DNA from 3 places in the Sinorhizobium sp. Y406 genome. Region 3 is predicted to be linked to each of the others. Evidence: riboswitches for the same ligand, from Rfam matches in the RefSeq annotation. Region 3 holds a riboswitch; each other region holds the start of a gene.
What was found. Region 3 has a riboswitch for thiamine pyrophosphate ahead of thiC (phosphomethylpyrimidine synthase ThiC). Riboswitches for the same ligand answer to the same signal wherever they lie in the genome.

Region 1 (4,945 bases), on a different replicon from region 3:
CCGACGAGGCCGATCCGGTCGCCGCGATGGACGCGGATCGAGAAGGGCGCGACGATGGTGCGATCGCCATAGGCCTTGGTGATCTTTTCCGCCTCGATGACGAGCTTGCCCGACTCCCTGGCATCGGAAACGCCCGCCTGGATCGTGCCCTGCGGCCCTTTGTGGCCGCGATAGCGGGCACGCATGTCCTTGAGTTCGCCCAGCCGGCGCATGTTGCGCTTGCGCCGCGCGGTGACGCCATAGCGCAGCCAGTGCTCTTCCCGTTCGATCGCCTTGCCGAGCTTGTGCTGCTCCAGTTCCTCCGCCTCCAGCACCTCGTCGCGCCAGGCCTCGAAATGGGCAAAGCCGCGATCGAGCCGGCGCGACTGGCCGCGGTCGAGCCAGACGGTCGCGGTCGAGACCCTTTCGAGGAAACGCCGGTCGTGGGAGATCAGCACCAGCGCCGAACGGCTGCGCACGAGCTCGTCTTCCAGCCATTCGATCGTCGGCAGGTCGAGATGGTTGGTCGGCTCGTCGAGAAGCAGGATATCGGGCTCCGGCGCCATGACCCGCGCCAGCGCGGCGCGGCGCGCCTCGCCGCCGGAAAGCCGCTTGGGATCCTCTTCCCCCGTCAAACCGAGATGCTGCAACAGATAGCTGACGCGATAGGGGTCGTCGCCCGGGCCGAGCCCGGACTCCGCATAGGCCTGCACGTTGTCGTAGCCCTCGAAGTCCGGCGCCTGGTGCAGGTAGCGGATCGTCGCCGAGGGATGGCGGAAGACCTCGCCGGATTGCGGTTCGGCAAGGCCGGCGGCGATCTTCAGCAGCGTCGACTTGCCGGAACCATTGCGGCCGACGAGGCAGATGCGGTCGCCGGGCTCCACCTGCAGGCCGGCGCCGGCGAGAAGCGGCGCGCCGCCGAAGGTGAGGAAAATGTCGTCGAGTTTCAGGATGGGGGGCGCCAAGGCGTCAGGCTCCGGAAAGATCATAGGGCCGGGCAAGCACGACGGCCCGGCCGGATTTCAGGGAAAGGCGAACGGGGCCTTCCGCCACGTTGGAAATCGTCCGCGACGATCCGAAGGGCAGATGGAAATCGTCGAGCGGATAACGCGCGTTTTCGATGGTAAGGCCGGAAAGCTCGGTGAAACCGAGGATCGAGAACAGGCTGCCCTTGGGCAGGTCGATCTCCCGCGACCCCGGCCGCAGCGGCCAGGCCTCTTCCTCGCCGGAGGTCATGAAGACCGCAAGCCCCTCTTCCGCGAGCGCGGCGAGCCGCAACAAGTGCAGAAAGGCATGGTCGCTACGGGTGCCGCCGAGCGCACCGGCAAAGATCAGCGATGTCGCGCCGCGCGAAAGCGCCGCCTCGACGGCGATCTCGCCATCGGTGGCGTTCTTCTCCGCCGGGTATTTTTCCCGCGGCACCTCGGCGAATTCCGAAAAGAGTGACTCTTCGGTCGAATCGAAGTCGCCCACCCAGAGGTCCGGCAAGACTTGCAGCGTCCTCGCATGGCGCATGCCGCCGTCGGCGGCGATAAACCGGCTGCCGGCCAATTGCGCCGTTAGCCGCTCCGTCAGGGTAAGCGCGCCGCCGAGAAGAATTGTGAAGGGTGATTGGCTCATGGCAGAAGCCCATAGCGCAAAGCGGCTCTGAAGGGAAAGGCCCGGCACCGCCGTTTGCGTCCGGTATCCTTCGCCAACGTCACTCGCGCGGCTCGGGTTCCGCGCCATTGTCGGGCCGGAGCAGATCCGCATAGATGCCGGGCGTCGAATCCGGTATTTCCACCGCACCGACGGTACGCGTGTAGAATTCGGTCGGACCGGCACCGCCGATGATCGCATAGGCGTAGCCGGCCGCGCGCATCGCGATCAGGCTTTCAATGAGCAGCGCCTCGCCGATGCCGCGGCCGCGCATCGTCCCATCCACTCCGGTAGGGCCGAAGAAGCCGAGCGCGGTCACGTCATGGCAGGCGAATCCGACGAGCGCGCCCTGATGGAGCGCGATATGGATGCGTGTCGGCGTCGAGGAGAAGGCGGCTTCCGCCTCTCCCGCCCAGCCGGCGCCGAAATGCTCACCCACCCAGCAGACGACGGTCCGGCGCTCGGGCGCCATGGCGCGCCGGATCGAGATGTCGGGGCCGAGCCGGCCGGCGCGACTCTCCGGCAGGGCGTAGAGCCGAACGAGCATGTCTGGCATCAACCCATACCCCGCGCCTTGTGACCGGCCGTCCGTGAACTAACTTCGCCGGTACGTGTTGAACATGTGAGGAAGGCCTCCGCATCTTGATAGCGCAGACGGCGTGCCAAGCGAAAGCCCCTGACGCATCGCCGCAGACCTCATCAGACGCGCGGCGCTCTTAAAACTGCGCTTGCGTTGACTGCCCCCGGAAGCTAAATCTTGGCCTGCTCTAACGGGGTGCCATCCGCCGGCTTTCGGGCGGTGGCTGAGAGGCGTCACGCCAACCCGCGGAACCTGATCCGGCTCGTACCGGCGGAGGGATTAGAAGCGATCGGACCGAACGCCCTTTTCCCGTGCAGCAAGAACAACAGGGAAGAGGTGCCACATGCCCAGTTCATTCCACAGCAAGATAGTCAACCGGCTTGCGATCGCCGCCTTTGCCCTCGCCGCCTCTTCGGCAAGCGCCCTTGCCGCGGAAAAAACGCTGACGATCTACACCTATGAGAGCTTCATCAGCGAATGGGGCCCGGGCGCCAAGGTCGCCGAGGCTTTCGAGAAGAGTTGCGGCTGCAAGGTCGACTATGTCGGCGTCGCCGACGGGGTCGAGTTGCTGACGCGGCTGAAGCTCGAGGGTGAAGCCACGAAGGCCGACATCGTCCTCGGACTCGACACCAATCTGGTTGCCGAAGCCAAGGCCACCGGCTTGTTCGCGCCACACGCCCTCGACACCAAGGGGCTCGAGGTTCCCGGCGATTTTTCCGACGGCGTGTTCATTCCCTATGACTACGGCCACTTCGCCGTGGTTTATGACACGGAAGTGCTGAAGGAGCCGCCGAAGAGCCTGAAGGAACTGGTCGAAGGCGATCCGTCGCAGAAGATCGTCATCGAGGATCCGCGCACCTCGACGCCCGGCCTCGGGCTGCTGCTCTGGATGAAATCGGTTTATGGCGACGAGGCGGGCGAAGCCTGGGCCAAGCTCAAGGAACGTGTTCTGACGGTGACCCCCGGCTGGTCGGAGGCCTACGGACTCTTTACCAAGGGCGAGGCGCCGATGGTGCTTTCCTACACCACCTCGCCCGCCTACCATATGGTTGCCGAAAACACCGACCGCTACCAGGCGGCGCCATTCGCCGAGGGCCATTACATCCAGATCGAAGTGGCCGGCATGACGAAGAATGCGGACGATCCGGAACTTGCCCGGCAATTTCTCGCCTTCATGATCGGACCCGAATTCCAGTCGATCATTCCGACGACCAACTGGATGCTGCCGGTCGGCGAAACCAGGGAGCCCCTGCCGGAGGCGTTCGGCAAGCTCGTCCAGCCTGAAAAGACGTTCCTGATGTCGCCCCAAGACGTCGCCGATAACCGCAAGGCCTGGATCGACGAGTGGCTGGCGGCGATGAGCCGAAACTGAGGCCAAGCAGGTTCCGGGAAGTCGCACGCGAATTCCGATGAGAACCTGCAAAGGAATAAGAGCTAAATTGTTTGCGCGCGAGAACAGGATGACGATTGCCGCCGGGGGCTTGGTCCTCGGCGGCATCCTGCTTTTCGTCGGCCTCGCCGCTGCGGCTCTGCTCGCACACGGCGGCGCCGATGGCCGCCAGGATCTTTTCGACGCCTATGTCTGGCGCGTCACCCGGTTCACGCTTCTGCAGGCAAGCCTCTCGACCGGACTGTCGATCCTCTTCGCGATCCCCGTCGCCCGCGCGCTTGCCCGCCAGGCCGCCTTTCCGGGCCGCATCTGGCTGTTGCGGCTGATGGCGCTGCCGCTGGGGCTGCCTGCGCTGGTCGCCGCGCTCGGCCTGATCGAGGTCTGGGGTCGGCAAGGCTTTCTCAACCGGGCCCTGACGGCCATCGGCATCGTCGCACCAATCAGCATCTACGGGCTTTTCGGCATCCTTTTGGCCCATGTCTTTTTCAACATGCCGCTGGCCGTGAGGCTTATGCTCGCCGGACTTGAGCGTATCCCGGCCGAATACTGGCGCACCTCCGCCAATCTTGGCATGGGCTCGTTCGCGATCTTCCGCTTCATCGAATGGCCGGCGATCCGCGGCCTGCTGCCGGGCATTGCCGGCCTCGTCTTCATGCTCTGCGCCACCAGCTTCACGCTGGTGCTGACGCTTGGCGGCGGCCCCGCCGCAAGCACCATCGAGGTGGCGATCTACCAGGCGCTGCGTTTCGATTTCGATCCGCCGCGGGCGATCGCGCTGGCCGGCCTCCAGGTGGTGCTGACCGGTCTTCTGCTTTTCCTCCTCAAATTCGTGGCGCCGCCGCCGGAGGAGGGCGAGACCAGCGGCAGGGCGATCCGCCGCTTCGACGGTTCTAAAGGCGTTGCGCGCCTTGCCGATCGGATCTGGCTGACCCTTGCGCTGATTTTCGTCGGCACACCCTTCGCCGCCATCGCGGCGTCCGGCTTGCGGGCGGATCTGGCCCGGCTGCTTTCCGAACATGCCTTCCACCAGGCACTGCTGACGAGCGCCGCAGTCGCACTGCCTTCGGCGGCGATCGCCGTCGCAATCGCCGCCCTGATGATCCGCACCCAGCGGCTGGTGCTTTCTCGGCGGCGCCGCGGCATGCCGGCCCGGTTCTTTGCCGGTACGATCGGCGCCAGCATGTCCTTTATCCTGCTCGCCCCGCCGATCGTGCTCGGCGCCGGGTGGTTCCTGCTATTGCGCCCCTTCGGCGACGTCGCCCGCTTCGCCCCCTTGGTCGTTATCGCCATCAATGCGCTGATGGCGCTGCCGTTCGTGCATCGGGTGCTCGCCCCCGCCATGGCCACCCATGCGGTGC
Region 2 (4,945 bases), 970 kb from region 3:
GGTGCTCGGCGCCCGATCAAGCAGCGCCGTCAGCTCGCGCCGCGCCCGCCGCTGCGCAAACTCCTCCAATGCCTGCCCGCCCGTGAACATCAGCGCGACGATGCTGCCGGTCAGGTATTCTCCAAGGAGAAGCGCGCCCGCCATCGCGAGTGCGGCGATGATGTCGAGCCCGAATTCCCTTTTGCCGAGGCTGATCGCGATCTCGGTGATGAGGCTCGTCAGCACAACTGCGGTGCCCGCAGCCCAAGCGGCTGTGCTGATCTCGGGCCGGCCGGCGAACCAGGCGGCGCCGCCCGTCAGCAGCGCCGAAGCAATCAGCGCGAGGAGAAGGCGCCGGCCCAATTCCTCTCCCTGCGAAATCAGTTTGGATAAGCGGTTCGGCGTCAAGTTTTCTCCTTTGCAGGGGACAAGAATATGCGAGGCGCCTTCCGGCGCCTTGACCCTGCGCAAGTCGTCTGCAAGCGCGCTTTTTAGGCCGCCATGTCGAGTAATCGCTCAAATTGTCGTGAGCCGGGCGCCCACCGCATGGCTGTGCAGCGCTTTGGCTCTAGGTCGTGGGCATGATCAGGTTCGTGGCCGTTATTCTATCGCTTCTGGTCTGCGTTTCGCCAGTGATCGCGCAGCAGACCTCCGCTGTGCCGGGTCTTCTCAAGAGCCTCGCAGGACGGGACGATCTCAAGTCCCTGAAGACGATCATCGTCGCCCAGGACGGCGAAGTGGTCGCGGAACAGGGCTATCGCGGCCATCGGCCATCGGAATCGACCAATATCAAGTCAGCGTCGAAGTCGATCATCTCGGCTCTCGTCGGCATCGCTATCGACAAAGGTCTTCTTACAGGACCCGAGCAGAAGATCGCCCCCATTCTCAAGTCGGACCTGCCTTCCCCGGCCGACCCGCGCATCGGCGACATCACGATCGGCAACCTGTTGTCGATGCAGGCGGGATTGGGCCGACTGTCCGGCCCGAACTACGGGCGCTGGGTTTCAAGCCGCAATTGGGTTCGTTTCGCACTTGCGCAGCCGTTCGACGCGGAGCCGGGAGGGAGGATGCTCTATTCGACGGCGTCGACGCATCTCCTGTCGGCGATCCTGACGAAAGTTGGCGGCAAGTCGACCCTGGCCCTTGCGCGCGAATGGCTGGGCCCGGTCGACGGGTTTCGCATCGACGCCTGGTCGCGGGATCCGCAGGGGATCTATCTCGGCGGAAACGAGATGGCCATGACCGCCCGCTCTCTGCTCACCTTCGGCGAGCTCTACCGCAATCGCGGCCGGACGGAGGATGGGCGCCAAGTCATCCCGGACAATTGGATCGATCTCTCCTGGCAGGCACACACGAATTCGCGATTTTCCGGCGACGCCTATGGCTACGGCTGGTTCACCCGGCAGATCGGCGGCGAAGACGTGCATTTCGCCTGGGGTTACGGCGGCCAGATGCTCTATATCGTGCCGGACTTGAAGCTGACCGTCGTGATGACCTCCGAACAGGATGGGCCTTCCGCCCGTACCGGCTATCGAGACGCACTGCACGGCGTCCTCGCCGACATCATCGACACGCTGGAAGCCGACTGATGAAATCCTCCGCGCTCGTGCATCCGCAGTAACGTACCGCGCGGCTCAAAAAAGACCGCCACGAAACACGTGGTTTCGCGGCGAATGATGGTATCTATCCCCGGTTGGCCGGCGGTCTCAAGCCGTCGGCTGCTTGGTCTTCCTGAGATAGGGTAGAACCGTCTCGAAGGAGCCGAAGCGCTGGACGGCATCCTCGTTCGACACCGCGGCCGTGATGATGACATCCTCGCCCTGTTTCCAGTTGGCGGGCGTTGCCACCTGATGCTTGGCGGTGAGCTGGATCGAATCGATCGCCCGCAGGATCTCTTCGAAATTGCGGCCGGTGGTCATCGGATAGCTCAGCATCAGCTTGATCTTCTTATCCGGACCAATGACGTAGACCGACCGCACGGTCGCATTGTCGGCAGGCGTGCGGCCCTCGGAAGTGTCCCCGGCGTCGGCCGGCAGCATGTCGTAAAGCTTGGCCACCTTGAGATCGCGATCGCCGATCAGCGGATATTCGACATCAAAGCCCGTCGCGAGCTTGATGTCGCCCTTCCACTTGGCATGGCTCTCGACCGGATCGACGGAGATGCCGATGATCTTGACGCCGCGTTTGCGGAATTCGTCTTCCACCCCCGCCATGGCGCCGAGTTCGGTGGTGCATACGGGCGTGAAATTCTTCGGGTGAGAGAAGAGGACCGCCCATCCGTCACCGACCCATTCGTGGAAATTGATCGTGCCGTGGGTCGTCTCTGCGGTAAAATCGGGGGCAGTATCGTTGATGCGCAGGGCCATGATGTGCTCCTTTCGTGTCGGAGGAATTGCGCAAGAATAGCGCAAACGGCAAAGTTTTCGAGCGCGAAACGCGTCGTCGCTCCCAGCAGTGAGAAAGATCGTCCGGCTTCACGTCGACCGGCTCGTGCGCCAGTGCCGCGGCCGCATTGCGTTGACACTCCGGGGCTGCTGACGCATAGAATGCCGGCATTCCGAGGGGAGCGCCTGACGGCGCTGAGACGGTGGTGAGCCGGACCCTTGAACCTGATCCGGGTCATGCCGGCGTAGGAACGGAATGGGTCGCCCTCGGCAAGCCAAGCCAATTCTTCGCCTTACCGGATCTCCGTGACGTGTGTCGGGAGTTCGATAGATGATGCCTCCTCGCCCCATTGCGCCGGTGGCGCTCACCATTGCCGGATCGGATTCGGGCGGCGGTGCCGGCATCCAGGCCGACCTCAAGACCTTCTCGGCGCTCGGGGTTTACGGTGCAAGCGTCGTCACGGCGATCACCGCGCAGAACACCAGGGGTGTTGCCGCCGTTGAGGACGTCTCGGCCGGAATGGTGGCGGCACAGATGGAAGCTGTACTTAGCGACCTTGACGTGAAGGCGGTGAAGATCGGCATGGTGTCGCGACGGGAGACAATTGCCGTCATCGCCGATGGCCTGCGCCGTTACGGCAGGCTTGCGGTCGTCGACCCGGTGATGGTTGCAACCTCCGGCGATCGTCTGCTCCACCCGGGAGCGATCGCAGCACTCATCGAAGACCTGCTGCCTCTGGCACTCGTCGCGACCCCGAACCTGGCCGAAGCGGCACTTCTGACCGGCCGTCCGACCGCCGAGAGTGAAGGAGAGATGGTGCGCCAGGCCGAGGCGCTCTTGAAGACTGGAGCCCGTTCCGTGCTGGTCAAAGGAGGACATCTGCCCGGTGGCGACGCCACGGACTTCTTCCTCGATGGCCAAACGTTGCTGCGTCTGCCGGCATCGCGCATAGAGACACACAATGATCACGGTACCGGCTGCACCCTTTCAGCTGCAATCGCCGCGGGCCTCGCTTCGGGGCTACCGCTCGCCGAAGCGGTCCGCGCAGCCAAACATTATCTGCATGGAGCAATTTCCGCCGCCGACGACCTGAAGGTCGGGCAGGGGCGGGGACCGGTGCATCATTTCCACCAATGGTGGAACTCTTAACGTCAAATTGGGAGGCATGCCAGCCTCATGCCCTGCTATTGCCATGGTTGAGCCGGAAAAGGCTATCGTCTATGGTTAACGAAAGACAGCGGGTTCAGCGATATGCACTTTCTTGCTCGTCGACTGGAGGCTTTCAATCGTGACGAACTGCCGGACTGGCGGCAGTCGCCAAGCCTATTGTGGCGTGCACTCCTGTTCGCGCCCCGGCTGATCGAATATTTCCTGTTTTACCTTCTGGCGTTCGGCGCCCTGATGGCGGCGATCGTCTTCATGGTTGCGGCGTGGATCGTCGGCCTCGACCGCAAGTCCAATTGAATCAGTCGCGCGGCGGCGCCTGCCGACCTGAGGTCCCGCACGGTAGAATTCTCACACGTGGAACATCGGCGGCGACATTGACGACAGTGCACGCGCTGGCGGCAAACCAGGACTTCGGTCGTCTTGCGGGCGATCCGAGCGCGCTCTACCGTTCAATCCCCAATTCGTCGCTTCTCGTGCGTGCCCCGATTAGCCTCGCTCTCAAACATGGAACACCCGCTCGAAAGCGAAGGCGGCGATGACGCCGCCTTCAAGTCCCTCGAAACAGATTTCAGGCGGAGGCCGCTGAAGGACTCGCGGGTCAAGCGGCCGTGTAGCGGGCCTCGGGTACATCCGGCTCGATGTAGTACTTGCCGTAACGATGCCGGTATTTCTCTGCGCCGTCGAAGTCGCTGTACTTCTGCAGCTCCTTCATATCGGTCTTGTTGAGAATGACGCCGAGAACCTTGGCATCGATCTGCGGCTCGGAATTGAGGAGATCGCGCACGAGCCTTGTGGGTGTCCTGCCCCATTCGACGACGAAGAGAACGCCGTCGGCGAGCGGCGCGAAGGCCTTCGCATCGACCACGGGGGCGAGGGCTGCGAGGTCGACGACGACATAGTCGAAGGAATTGCGGGCGTTCTCGATCAGCCCCGCCATGGCAGGCGATGCGAGCAATTCATTGCTCTGATGCCGCCTTTCGTTCGATGTGCCGCCGCCTGCAGGCAGGATTGCGAGCTTGGAGCGCTGATCCACCTTGATGCCCGCGGGCCAAGTGGCCTCGCCCGTCAGCACTTCCACCAGCCCTCCACGCGGCGCAGGCGTGATCAATCGGGTCAGGCCGGGCTTGCGGATATCGGCGTCAATCAGCAAGGTTCTCTTTCCGCTCGCGGCGAGAAGCGCCGCAAAGTTTGCCGCCACGACCGATTTGCCCTCGTCGGGCAGCGCGGAGGCGATTGCGATCACCCGGCTCTCGTTGCCGGGCAGCATATGATCGCAGGCGAGTTTTGCATTCCGGAACGTCTCCGCGAAAGCCGAGCGTGGCGCGTCGACGACGAGGCGCGAGAGCCGCGGGAACGGTAGAGAAGTTTCCTCGGCTTCGTGTGGCGGTCGGTCGGAGCCGAATCGCGCCCGCAC
Region 3 (4,945 bases):
TACTCAATACGACAGCGATGAGGGTGAAGATAAGTACCAGGACCGCAATGCCGGCTTGGTCCATTCCCTGTAAAGCGTTTGAATGCGAGGGCAGTGAGTGAAGCAGCCGACCGTTAACTGCTTGCAAGTTCCTGAGCCGTCGCCACGATCTGCACATTCCCCAGAGAATGATCAGCGTATTTGAAGGCAAGTATGCTCAGAACTGAGGCAATCATAGCGACTAGAATGACACGCATCGTGTGCTCTCCTGGTTGGCTGCCCAAATTTAGCAGCCGATCAGGGGAACCCTTGTTACCGAGGGAGCAGGCGGCGCACCCGGTCATTGATAGCGACATGGAGGGGCTCCTGTCGCTTCGCATCCAAATTAATTTAATTAGGGTCTTCCTCAATTCATATGGTGGCGGGCTTCATCTCGATCCTGGCCCCATTGGCTCCGGATGCCGCCTCACGCGCGCGGGACCGACCGGGCCACCTGCCAGTTTCGGCAGCGACCGCTTCGTCACGCGGCCGTCGGCAATGGCGAGCACGCTGTCGTAATAATTCTCGCCTTTTGCAGATTTCGGCGGCACTGCGTCATGCATGATGCTGACGACGGTTGCGCCGGGGCACACATCCTTGATCGCCTGATGGAACGCGACCGTCGCCTCGACGTCGAGCGCGCCGGTCGGTTCGTCAAGGAAGATCAGGCCCGGCCGTTGCAGGAGGATGCGCGCAAGCACCAGCTTCTGCTTCTGCCCTCCGGAAAGGAGCTGGTCCCAGCTTTGCGCACCGCGCCCCTCCGCGGCGAGATCGCCGACGAATTCGGCAAGGCCGGCCATGGAAAGCGCCGCTAAAGCTTCCCGATCCGTAAACGCGTCGCCCGGCTCGGGCAGGCATATCAGTTCCTTCAGCGATATCGGCGGCAGCTTCACGTCCTGGGCGGCAAAGAGCGTGCGCACGTTTCCGGGCAGGGCGACGGTGCCGCGGCCATGCGGCCAGAGACCGTTTATCGCCTTGAGCAGCGACGACTTGCCGCTGCCCGACCTGCCGACGAGAAGCGCCCATTCGCCAGGACTGATGTGGAGATAGCCGGTCGTGATGAAGGGCAGGTCATGGCCAGGATGCATCAGCTCGAGACGGCGGATCGTCACGCCGAATTCGGGATCCTGCCAGACGCGGTTCAACTCCGCGTGACCTGTCCGGGCATAGAAAGCGCGGGGCCGCTGAACGTCCTCGATCGCATTGGCGAGATCGGTGATGCGGCGCGCATTCGCTCTCAGCCTTGCTATGTCCGGCATGACGTGGATGAACCAGGAGCAATCATTGATGATCGCATTGGCAAGCTCCGCCCCGGTGACATAGCCCTGCAGCGTGACCTTGCCGTCGACATAGGGAAGCAGACCTGGAGCATAGGCGACGATGCGCTGGCCGAAGAAATTGTGAACGAGCTCGAAGCCCATATAACACGCCGTCAGGATGTTCAGGTTCGACCAGGTCTGGTCGATGTCGCGATAGCGCCGCCTGTGGATCCGCTTCTGTACCCCTTCCGCTTGCGAGGCCGCGACATGGAAGCTGCGGTGGAGAAGCGTCGTCAGCTCGCGGCGGTAGCTGCCCTCGGCCCATTGCATCCGGACGTCGAGCCGCTGCTGGATCGCGCCGAGCTTGGCGGCGATATAGGTATTGAAGGGCACGTAGGCGGCGACGGCAACAAGCGTCAGAAAGGCGCTGCCATAGCTGCCGAGAAACTCGAGCCCGCTGACCTCCGTCGAGGTCTCGATGATCCTGCCGCCGACGAAGTAGAGCGACAGGGTCACCCCGGCAACGCCCATGGCAAGCCCGATGGCGCCGCCGGTCATGCCCTTGATCGATTCCTGGACGCGTTGGTCTATGTTGTCCGGCACGCCCACCGACGTCGGAATGGCTTCCGCCACGCCGCGCTGCAGGTGAAGATGGGTATGATTGCAGTCGAGCAGTGCGTCATTGAAGCGTCGGTCGAGCCAGGCCCGCCATTTGCGATGCAGGGTCGTCGAGAAGAAGTGGCGCACGGCCGTGAACGCGATGGATTTCAGCACCATGATCGCGGCGAGCGTCCCCGCGATCGTCAGAATGGAGCTGAGCGTCGTCGGATTTTGCGGATGGTGGAGAAAGGCTATCGCGCTGACGAGTTCGCCCGAGGCTTCGGCGAACCAGACGCTCGCAATCGCCGACAGACCCGTGAGCACGACGATGATCGCTGCCAGCCCCCAGGCCTCCTGCCACTTCTCGGAAAACCAATAAGCCCACATCAGCCCCCAGAAGCTGCGCATCGGCGATACGGGAGTCGACCGGGGCTCTCTTCCCCACTTTCGGCTCCACACGTGCAAGGCCTTCTCCCCGAACTTACTGATCAGAACACGCTCCTCATTCCCATCCCATCCACTATCGACAAGGCTGCGCCCGACCGCACTGATCGCGATCAGTTTCCAAAAGAGAATAGTCCCTGTGCCCTGATGTTCCAACCAAGCGGGAGGCGAGAAACGAGACAGTCCACCGCGAGTGCCTCGCTGGGGTCCCAAAAAACCATCTTGACGGCGCGGCGATATCGGTGACTATGGGCGCCATTCACCAGGGGGGTCCCGGCAAGGGGCTGAGATACTGCTGAAGCGCGCAGTGACCCGTTGAACCTGATCCAGTTCATACTGGCGTAGGGACGGTGCAGACGTGCGAAAGCCAGGACTCCGTAGTTTCACGTTCCGTCGGCACAGCGTCTTTTCATCCTTCCGGCTTCAGAACTGGGTCTCCAACGCAAGAATTGGAGCCTCAAGATGAACGTTCTCAAACCTCTTTCCACGCCGCCCTCCGTCACGCAGGGACCTCTCCCCGCCTCGAAAAAAGTCTACAAACCGGGCGAACTCCATCCCGATCTGCGCGTGCCGATGCGCGAGATCGCACTGCATCCGACCTCCGGGGAGCCTCCGGTCACGGTCTACGATTCCTCCGGCCCCTATACGATCGAAGATGCCGGTATCCGCATCGATGCGGGCCTGCCGCGGTTGCGCCACGACTGGATCGTGGCACGCGGCGATGTCGAGCGTTACGAGGGCCGCGCCGTCAAGGCGGAGGACAACGGTTTTGCCACCGGCGAGCGGCTGACGCCGGAATTCCCCATGCTCCATCAGCCGCTGCGCGCCAAGCCGGGCCGGGCCGTCACCCAGCTCGCCTATGCCCGGGCCGGCATCATCACGCCGGAGATGGAGTTCATCGCCATCCGCGAAAACCTCGGGCGCAAGGCGGCGAAAGAGACACTCACACGCGACGGCGAGAGCTTCGGCGCGTCGGTGCCTGATTTCGTCACGCCGGAATTCGTCCGCCAGGAGGTCGCTGGCGGCCGGGCGATCATCCCCGCCAACATCAACCATCCGGAATCCGAACCGATGATCATCGGCCGGAACTTCCTGGTGAAGATCAACGCCAATATCGGCAATTCCGCCGTCACCTCGTCGATGGCCGAGGAAGTCGAGAAGATGGTCTGGGCGACGCGCTGGGGCGCCGACACGGTGATGGACCTTTCGACCGGCCGCAACATCCACAATATTCGCGAATGGATCATCCGCAACTCGCCGGTGCCGATCGGCACGGTGCCGCTCTACCAGGCCTTGGAGAAGGTGAATGGCATCGCCGAGGATCTCACCTGGGAGGTTTTCCGCGACACGCTGATCGAGCAGGCCGAACAGGGGGTCGACTATTTCACCATCCATGCCGGCGTGCGGCTCCATTATATCCCGCTGACCGTCGACCGCGTCACCGGCATCGTCTCGCGTGGCGGCTCGATCATGGCCAAGTGGTGCCTGCACCACCACCGCGAAAGCTTCCTCTACGAGCATTTCGAGGAGATCTGCGACATCTGCCGCGCCTATGACGTCTCCTTCTCGCTCGGCGACGGCCTGCGTCCCGGCTCGATCGCCGACGCCAATGACCGGGCGCAGTTCGCCGAACTCGAAACGCTCGGCGAACTGACGAAAATCGCCTGGGCGAAGGACTGCCAGGTGATGATCGAGGGCCCCGGCCATGTGCCGATGCACAAGATCAAGGAGAACATGGACAAGCAGCTCAAAACCTGCGGCGAGGCCCCCTTCTATACACTCGGGCCGCTGACGACCGACATCGCGCCCGGCTACGACCACATCACCTCCGGGATCGGCGCGGCGATGATCGGCTGGTTCGGCACCGCCATGCTCTGCTACGTGACACCGAAGGAGCATCTGGGGCTGCCCGACCGCAACGACGTCAAGGTGGGCGTCATCACCTACAAGATCGCCGCGCACGCGGCCGACCTCGCCAAGGGGCATCCGGCGGCCCGCATCCGCGACGACGCGCTGTCGCGCGCCCGCTTCGAGTTCCGCTGGGAGGACCAGTTCAACCTCTCGCTCGATCCGGAAACGGCGCGCAATTTCCACGACGAGACGCTGCCTAAGGAAGCGCACAAGGTGGCGCATTTCTGTTCAATGTGCGGCCCGAAATTCTGCTCCATGCGGATCTCCCACGACATCCGCGCCGAAGCGCAGAAGGAGGGGCTGGAGACCATGGCGGCGAAATACCGCGACGGCGGTGATCTCTACATGCCGGTCGCGCCAGAAACGCAGCCGGGAGAATGAGATGCCGGTCCTGATCAAGGGAGCCGGCGTCGCCGGTCTCGCCACCGCCCTCGAGCTCAGCCGCCGCGGCATCGCGGTGGAGGTGGTCGATGCGGCGGAAACCGTCGGAACCGGCGCATCCACCTATGCCGGCGGCATGCTCGCGCCGTTTTGCGAACGCGAAGCGGGCGACGAAGCCGTGTTGACGCTTGGGCTTTCCTCTGCCGACTGGTGGGAGGAGGCCCTCCCTGGCGCGGTATTCCGCAAGGGTACACTTGTCGTCGCGGCTGGCCGCGACAGCGGAGAACTCGATCGCTTCGCCGCCCGCACCCGCGGATATGAATGGGTCGGCG

Region 1: it holds a riboswitch for thiamine pyrophosphate, as region 3 does, so the genes downstream of both, thiB (thiamine ABC transporter substrate binding subunit) here and thiC (phosphomethylpyrimidine synthase ThiC) in region 3, are expected to answer to the same signal.
Region 2: it holds a riboswitch for thiamine pyrophosphate, as region 3 does, so the genes downstream of both, thiD (bifunctional hydroxymethylpyrimidine kinase/phosphomethylpyrimidine kinase) here and thiC (phosphomethylpyrimidine synthase ThiC) in region 3, are expected to answer to the same signal.

The regions. Positions count from the first base shown of each region.
Region 1 covers NZ_CM178974.1:3,120,472-3,125,416, forward strand. The annotation lists gene AC4P1R_RS14775 (ABC-F family ATP-binding cassette domain-containing protein) at 1-944, opposite strand, end outside; gene AC4P1R_RS14780 (thiamine diphosphokinase) at 949-1,599, opposite strand; gene AC4P1R_RS14785 (GNAT family N-acetyltransferase) at 1,679-2,173, opposite strand; TPP riboswitch at 2,379-2,493, shown strand; gene thiB (thiamine ABC transporter substrate binding subunit) at 2,541-3,569, shown strand; gene thiP (thiamine/thiamine pyrophosphate ABC transporter permease ThiP) at 3,658-4,945, shown strand, end outside.
Region 2 covers NZ_CM178975.1:131,733-136,677, forward strand. The annotation lists gene AC4P1R_RS17615 (heavy metal translocating P-type ATPase) at 1-342, opposite strand, end outside; gene AC4P1R_RS17620 (serine hydrolase domain-containing protein) at 561-1,568, shown strand; gene AC4P1R_RS17625 (peroxiredoxin) at 1,686-2,345, opposite strand; TPP riboswitch at 2,530-2,632, shown strand; gene thiD (bifunctional hydroxymethylpyrimidine kinase/phosphomethylpyrimidine kinase) at 2,698-3,513, shown strand; gene AC4P1R_RS17635 (hypothetical protein) at 3,616-3,828, shown strand; gene AC4P1R_RS17640 (polysaccharide biosynthesis tyrosine autokinase) at 4,130-4,945, opposite strand, start outside.
Region 3 covers NZ_CM178975.1:1,195,086-1,200,030, forward strand. The annotation lists gene AC4P1R_RS22455 (ABC transporter ATP-binding protein/permease) at 408-2,285, opposite strand; TPP riboswitch at 2,576-2,687, shown strand; gene thiC (phosphomethylpyrimidine synthase ThiC) at 2,784-4,613, shown strand; gene thiO (glycine oxidase ThiO) at 4,615-4,945, shown strand, end outside.